Regions from separate parts of the Verrucosispora sp. SN26_14.1 genome, predicted to be linked through region 2. Evidence: riboswitches for the same ligand, from Rfam matches in the RefSeq annotation. Region 2 holds a riboswitch; the other holds the start of a gene.
The links. A riboswitch is a leader RNA that binds a small molecule or an ion and turns the genes downstream of it on or off. The one in region 2 is predicted to bind cyclic di-AMP.
Positions count from the first base shown of each region.

Region 1 (3,371 bases), on a different contig from region 2:
TGGAGGAGCGGATCGGCAAGCGGATCAATGTGGATCGGGTCGAGGAGGCCATGTCCACCGGTGCGAAGACCGTCGCGGTCGGCTGTCCGTTCTGCTCCACGATGCTGAGTGACGGAGTGAACGGCAAGGGCGCCGGCGACCAGGTCGAGGTGGTCGACGTGGCCAGCGTGCTGCTGCGTTCGATCAAGCCGGAACAGGCCCGGGGCGCCGAGGAGGGCGAGCCGGTCGCCGGTTGACCAGCGCGAACGTCGGGACGTGTCGGGCATCTGTACGGATGCCGACACGTCCCGATTTTTATATTGGCGTAGATAACTGTAACGAATTGGTCGACACCCTTTGTGTGCGGTCGGTCGCACAAAGGTGAATGAGCCGTTGGTCGCCTTGATTCCGCTGCGCGCCTTCCCTAATGTGGGGCACCGACCGCCGTGGTCGTCTGTCTCGCCCCTTACCGCTAGCGGGACGCCCGGTGGTCGGTCGCAAAGGAGTCGGTGCCGGTGGCAACCATGCCCCTCCATCGTCATGCGCCGGGACGTTCCACCCCCGTGCGCGGGCTGCGCAAGGCCGCTCGCCGCCTGGTCGTCCTGGTCGCCGCTGCTGCGGTCGGTGCCGGTCTGGTCGCCGCGCCCGCGTACGCCGCGCCGTCGGTGGACGAGATCGAGCGCCAGATCGACAAGCAGTGGCAGCAGCTCGAACCCACCATCGAGCAGTTCAACAAGGTGCGCTCGGAGCTGAGGGTCAACCGCGAGAAGGTCGACAAGCTGGAGAAGAAGATCCAGCCGTTGGCCCTGGAGACCGAGTTGGCGATGAACCGCGTCGCCGGTCTCGCCTCCCGGTACTACATCACCGGCCCCTCGCAGGAACTCGGCGCGGTGCTGCTCAACGCGAAGCCGGACCAGCTCGGTGAGCAGATGGCCCTCCTCGACCGGCTCGCCTGGGAGGAGCGCCGCCAGCTCGAGGGCGTCATGAAGATCCGCAAGAAGTACGACGACCAGAAGGCCACCCTCGACGCGCTGATCGTCGACCAGGAGGCCAAGCAGAAGCAGCTGGCGGCGAAGAAGAAGCAGATCGACGCCGAGATCAAGCGGCTGGAGCGGTCCCTGCCGGTCACCACGGTCAAGACCACCAACTGCCCGACCATCAACGGCGTGGTCAGCGACGCGGCCCGGACGGCCATCCGGACCGCCTGCGCCCAGGTCGGCAAGCCGTACGTCTGGGGCGCCACCGGGCCGAACTCGTTCGACTGCTCCGGTCTCACCCAGTACGCGTACCGGGCGGCGGGTATCTCCCTGACCCACTTCACCGGCGCCCAGTGGCGCGAGGGCAAGGCGATCTCGCGGGCCGACGCCCGCCCCGGTGACCTCGTGTTCTTCCGCAGCGACGTGAGTCACGTCGGGATCTATCTGGGCAACAACACGATGGTGCACGCGGCGCGTGCCGGTGTCCCGGTCAACGTCTCGCCGATCACGACGATGCCGGTCGCCGGCTTCCGTCGACCAGGCTGACGCCTGAGCGCGTACGCAGGAACCACGGAAGGCCCTCGGTCAAGCGACCGGGGGCCTTCTTCATTGTCGGATTAATGCACCGAGAGTGACGGTGTGGGTGTGTTGCGTATTGACGCCGGTCGTCCCTACGCTGGGCAATCGTCGGCCCGCTGGCACAACCGCCCATCCGGGGCGGTGACGGTCCGACACCGCCGAGTCGCTGTCCGAGCGAGCCGGGGACCCAGGTTTCCGGGGTGAGTCCGCGATGGTCGCGGTAGGGCGTCCCCTTCCCGCCCGAACCCGTCAGCTAACCCGGTAGGCGGTCTGGGAAGAAGGAGTACGCAGCCCGGTGGCACACCATGCCCCGCGGCCACCGTCGTACCGGCCGGGGACATCCGGCCCGACGACGGCTGCGCCGCGATTCCGCTGGTACCGCTGCACCACCGCACTCGCCGCACTCGCCGCGACCGCCGTCCTGCTGACCGGTGGCGCGACGGCGGCCCACGCCGACCCGACGGTCGACGACATCGAGCGCCAGATCGACGAGGACTGGAACCGGCTCGAAGCCGTCATCGAACGACACAACGCGACCAGACAGGACCTGGCCGGCACCCGCCGGGAGGCGGACGCCCTGACCGCCCGTATCGCCCCGCTGCAACTGCAGGTGGACGAGGCGATGAAGCGGGTCGGCGCGCTGGCCGCGCGGGCGTACCGGGGCGAGCCGGTCCGCGCCGTGAACACGCTGCTGGGCAGCCGGTCCCCGAGCGAGGTCGTCGCCCAGCTCGGCCTGCTCGACCGGTACGCCCGCTTCCAACAGGAGGACGTACGCCAGGCGAGTGAACTGCGGGACGAACTCGCCGCCGCCCGAGCCGGACTGGACCGCACCATCGTCGAGCTGACCCGTACCGAAGCCGACCTGGCCGCGAAGCGGCGGCAGATCGACACCGAGATCGACCGGTTGCAGCGGTTGCGGCTGCGGGCGTACGACGACGGGGGTGGTGGTCCGCTGCGGCCGGCGCCCTGTCCGGCCACCTACCCGGGTGGCCCGGCCGGCGAGGCGGTCACCTTCGCGTGCGCCCAGATCGGCAAGCCGTACTCGTGGGGTGCCGAGGGGCCGCACGCGTACGACTGCTCGGGGTTGATGTTGGCCGCGTGGGCGCGGGCCGGGGTGTCGCTGCCGCACAACGCGGCGCGGCAGCGGCAGGTCACCGCCTCGGTCAGTCGCGGCGACCTGCGCCCGGGTGACCTGGTCTTCTACTTCCGCGACCTGCACCACGTGGGGATGTACGTCGGCGGCGGCTGGGTGGTGCACGCCTCCCGTGCCGGCAAGCCGATCGCGATGAAGCGGATGGACACCAGTCCGATCCACAGTTTCGGTCGGCCCGGCTGAGTCCCCGGGCGGACGACCACGGGCCCGCGTCCGCGCGGCGCGGGCCCGCCGGTGGTCAGCGGGTCGGCCAGGTACGCCAGTTCTGCCAGGCACGGCTCGGCGTCGGGCCGCGCTGCCCCTGGTAGCGCGAGCCGTAGACGAGCGAGCCGTACGGGTGCTCGGCGGGCGAGGCGAGCCGGAAGATGCAGAGCTGACCGATCTTCATGCCGGGCCAGAGCATGATCGGCAGGTTGGCCACGTTGGACAGTTCCAACGTGACGTGGCCGGAGAAGCCGGGGTCGATGAAGCCGGCGGTGGAGTGCGTCAGCAGGCCGAGGCGACCGAGGCTGGACTTGCCTTCGAGCCGGCCGGCGAGCTGGTCGCCGAGCGAGATCACCTCAAGCGTGGAGGCGAGCACGAACTCGCCCGGGTGCAGCACGAACGGCTCGCCGTCGGGCACCTCCACCGGCGAGGTGAGATCGTCCTGCTGGGTGGCCGGGTCGATGTGTGTGTAGAGGTGG
Region 1 is NZ_SISL01000022.1:4,526-7,896, forward strand. It holds gene EYA84_RS04300 ((Fe-S)-binding protein) at 1-236, shown strand, start outside; gene EYA84_RS04305 (NlpC/P60 family protein) at 489-1,502, shown strand; cyclic di-AMP (ydaO/yuaA leader) riboswitch at 1,682-1,818, shown strand; gene EYA84_RS04310 (NlpC/P60 family protein) at 1,831-2,871, shown strand; gene dcd (dCTP deaminase) at 2,927-3,371, opposite strand, start outside.
Region 1: another riboswitch for cyclic di-AMP. It lies ahead of EYA84_RS04310 (NlpC/P60 family protein); the one in region 2 lies ahead of EYA84_RS19030 (hypothetical protein).

Region 2 (3,371 bases):
GAGCACCACGTCGACACCGTGGGACAGCACCATCCGGGCCTGCCAGACGCCCTGACCGCCGGGGTGCAGGTGCAGTTCCGGCGTCTCGTTGGGCTGGTCGATGGTGACCGTGAGCAGGGGGGTCGGCGCGAAGACCATCACATGGCCGGTCGCCGCGCTCACGACACACCGTCGCACTGGGTCCGCTGCGGTCCGCTCATAACCGTTCCTCCCGGTCGCCACGAAATGTCCGCTTCGATGTCGACGGTAACGAAGGTGGCGCGAGAGCGCGCGGCGACGGGCGGGTGGATTCGAGGCGGGCGCGTCGGGGTGCGGGAACGACGACGCCGGGTGGACCCACCCGTGAGGGCGGCCACCCGGCGTGTCGTGCGGGTCAGTACACCGAGAGGTGCACGTGGTTGGTGTGGTCGCTGGAGGGGTCGCCACGCGCGCCGCTGTACGTCCGCCAACCGCTGCTGGGCAGCCAGATCTGCTTGTACCAGATCACGTAGAGCACGGCGAGACGGTCGGCGTTGTTGACGTAGAACGCCGCCAGGTTGTTGCCGTACGTCCGGTCGCCGCCGGTGGCGGCCCCGCCGAAGCCGTTCTTCTGCGCCGCGAAGTCGCAGGCCCGCCCCTTCGGGTGCTCACCCGAGCCGCCAGCGCGGTAGCAGGAGACGTACCGGGTGAAGCCGGCCGCCTTGGCCTGGTTGAGCGCGTGCAGGGTGCGCGGGGTGATGCAGCCGTTGGCCGGCGTGGGGTCGTTGACGCTGCACGACTCGGCCGGCCAGGAGCCGTTGGAGTTGCGGGGCGCCGGCTTGGCCGTGGGGCTGCTGGAACCGCCGCTGCGTGCCGGGGCCCGACTGGCCCGCTCCTCCGCCGCGGCGCGCTCGGCTGCCCGCTCCTCCCGTTCCTCGGCCACCGTCAGCGAACGCTCGGCCTGCTCCTTGCGCTTGGCCATCACGGCCACCTGCTTGCGCTGCTCCTGCACCTCGACGTCGAGGGCCTGCTTGGTCTTGCCGACCTCGTCCCGGCTGGCCCGCAGGTCGCGCAGGGCGCGCTCCTCGTTGGCCGCCACCGCGTCCAGTGCCGCCGCGCGGTCCATGAAGCCGGCCGGGGATCCGCTGTTGAGCAGCGCCGACGCGGCACCGAGTCGGCCGCTGCGGTACGCCTGCGCGGCGATCTCGGCGACCTTGGTGCTGCGTTCGGTGAGCTGACCCTCGGTCGTGGTGAGCTGCTCGGCCAGCTTCTTCTGCCGGTCGACCGAGCGGTCCAGGGCGGTCTTGGCGTCGAGGTAACCCTTGCTGGCCGCCTCCAACTGGGCGCGCAGCGCCGGGGTGCCGCCCTCGTCGCCGACGTCACCGGGAGCCGCGGAGGCGGCGCTGAACGGCGCCAGCGCGGCGCCCAGGGCAAGGGCGAGCCCCGCGGCTATCAGGGCCGCCATACGGGCGGCCGGTCTCACGGTTGCCACTGCTGGCATGCACATGTCCTTCCGTCAGCCGCCGACCGGGTTAGCTGACGGGTTCGGGACGGAAGATCCCTACCGCTGGACGCGGATGCACCCCTGGAACATGGTTCCCCGGTTCGCCCTGGCGGGCGATTAGGCGGCGGTCACCGCCGGCACCGTCGAGTGCCGCCTGGCGGAGGCCGGGTCCGAGCCTACCGGTGCTGGTGGGACCCGTGCAGCCGGTGTGACTCCTGGTGTTCCCCTGGTCACGAGTAAACCAGACATAAGGTATGTTTGTTGCTTTTTCGCCAAGCGAGGTCGGTGGCCTCCGGCTCAGCCTGTCGGTTCGATCGTGGTCAGCCGCTGGGTGGCCCGGGACAGGGCGACGTAGAGCGTACGGACACCGGAGCCGGGATCGGCACGGATCTCGCCGGGGGCGACCAGCACCACGCCGTCGTACTCCATGCCCTTGGCCTCCAGGCTGGTCACCACCTGGAGACGCTCGCCGCCGAGCCCACCCAGCCAGGCCGCGACCTCGTCCCGACGCGGCACCGGCGTGATCACCCCGACGGTGCCCTCGACCTCGCCGAGCAGCGCGCTCGCGGCGGACGTCACGCCGGCCGCCAACTCGGCCGCCGGCACCACCAGATCCACCGGGTCGACCCCGGTGGTCCGCACGGCGGTGGGCAGGGACAGGTCCGGGTACGCCCGGCGGATCTCGGCCGCTGCCACCGCGAAGATCTCCGCCGAGTTGCGGTAGTTCGTGGTGAGCGTGAACCGGTGCCGCCGACGACGACCCAATGCCTGGTCCCGGGCCCGGGACAGCTCCTGCGGATCACCCGTCCACGCGGTCTGCGCCGGGTCGCCCACCACCGTCCACGAGGCCAGCCGACCGCGCCGGCCGATCATGCGCCACTGCATCGGTGACACGTCCTGCGACTCGTCCACCACCACGTGCGCGTAGTCGCGGTAGTCCTCCGGCCGCTCCCGCGCCGCCTGGCGGGCAGCCCGCTGCCGGTCGGCGTACGTGCTCAGCTCACGAACCCCACCGGCGAGCTGGAACGGGTCGCGCTTCTGGCGGGCCGGACGCACCGGCTTGCCGAGCAACGCGTCCAGCTCGTCGAGCAGCGCCGCGTCGGCCACCGTCGGACCCTCGGCGGCCAGCTTCCGGTACGCCTGCTCCAGCAGCCGGATCTCGGCGCGGGACAGCAGCCCGGCGGCGTACCGGCGCAGCCGTTCCGGATCGGCCAGCCAGCCGAGCACGTGCCGGGGATGCAGCCGGGGCCACCACGCCTTGAGGAAGTCCCGGAAGTCCGTCCGGTCGATCAACTCGTCCTCGAAGGCCCGCTGCTCGGGCAACCGGGCGACACCCAACCGGCGGGCCTGTGCCCAGAGCGCCGCCAGGACGCCGTCGAAGCCGGCCCGGCGTACCTCGTTGCGCCGCGCGCCCCGGGCCAACGCCCGTTCCCGGATGGCGTCCAGCTCGGGCCGCTCCAGCCGCAGCAACTGCCCCCGGTAGAGCAGCCGCAGCTCGGGCGGGGAGTCGGGTACGCCGTCCCGGGCCGCCCGTTCCAGCAACCGGCGCATCCGCAGCGACCCCTTGACCGCCGCCACGTCGACCGGGTCGGTGCGGGTGGCGACCAGCCCGGGAAAGAGCGTGCCCAGCGAGTGCAGCGTGGCGGTCTCCTCGCCCAGGGACGGCAGGACCGAGGCGATGTACTCGACGAAGACCGAGGAGGGGCCGACCACCAGGATGCCGCCGCCGGCATACCGGCTGCGGTCGGAGTAGAGCAGGTACGCGGCACGGTGCAGCGCCACCGCCGTCTTGCCGGTGCCCGGCCCGCCGGAGACCAGCGTGACCCCGGAACCGGGGGAGCGGATCGCCTCGTCCTGCTCGCGCTGGATGGTCGCCACGATGTCGCGCATCCCCCGACCGGTGGCCCGC
Region 2 is NZ_SISL01000217.1:5,756-9,126, forward strand. It holds gene EYA84_RS19025 (1-phosphofructokinase family hexose kinase) at 1-138, opposite strand, end outside; gene EYA84_RS19030 (hypothetical protein) at 374-1,459, opposite strand; cyclic di-AMP (ydaO/yuaA leader) riboswitch at 1,464-1,596, opposite strand; gene EYA84_RS19035 (AAA family ATPase) at 1,760-3,371, opposite strand, start outside.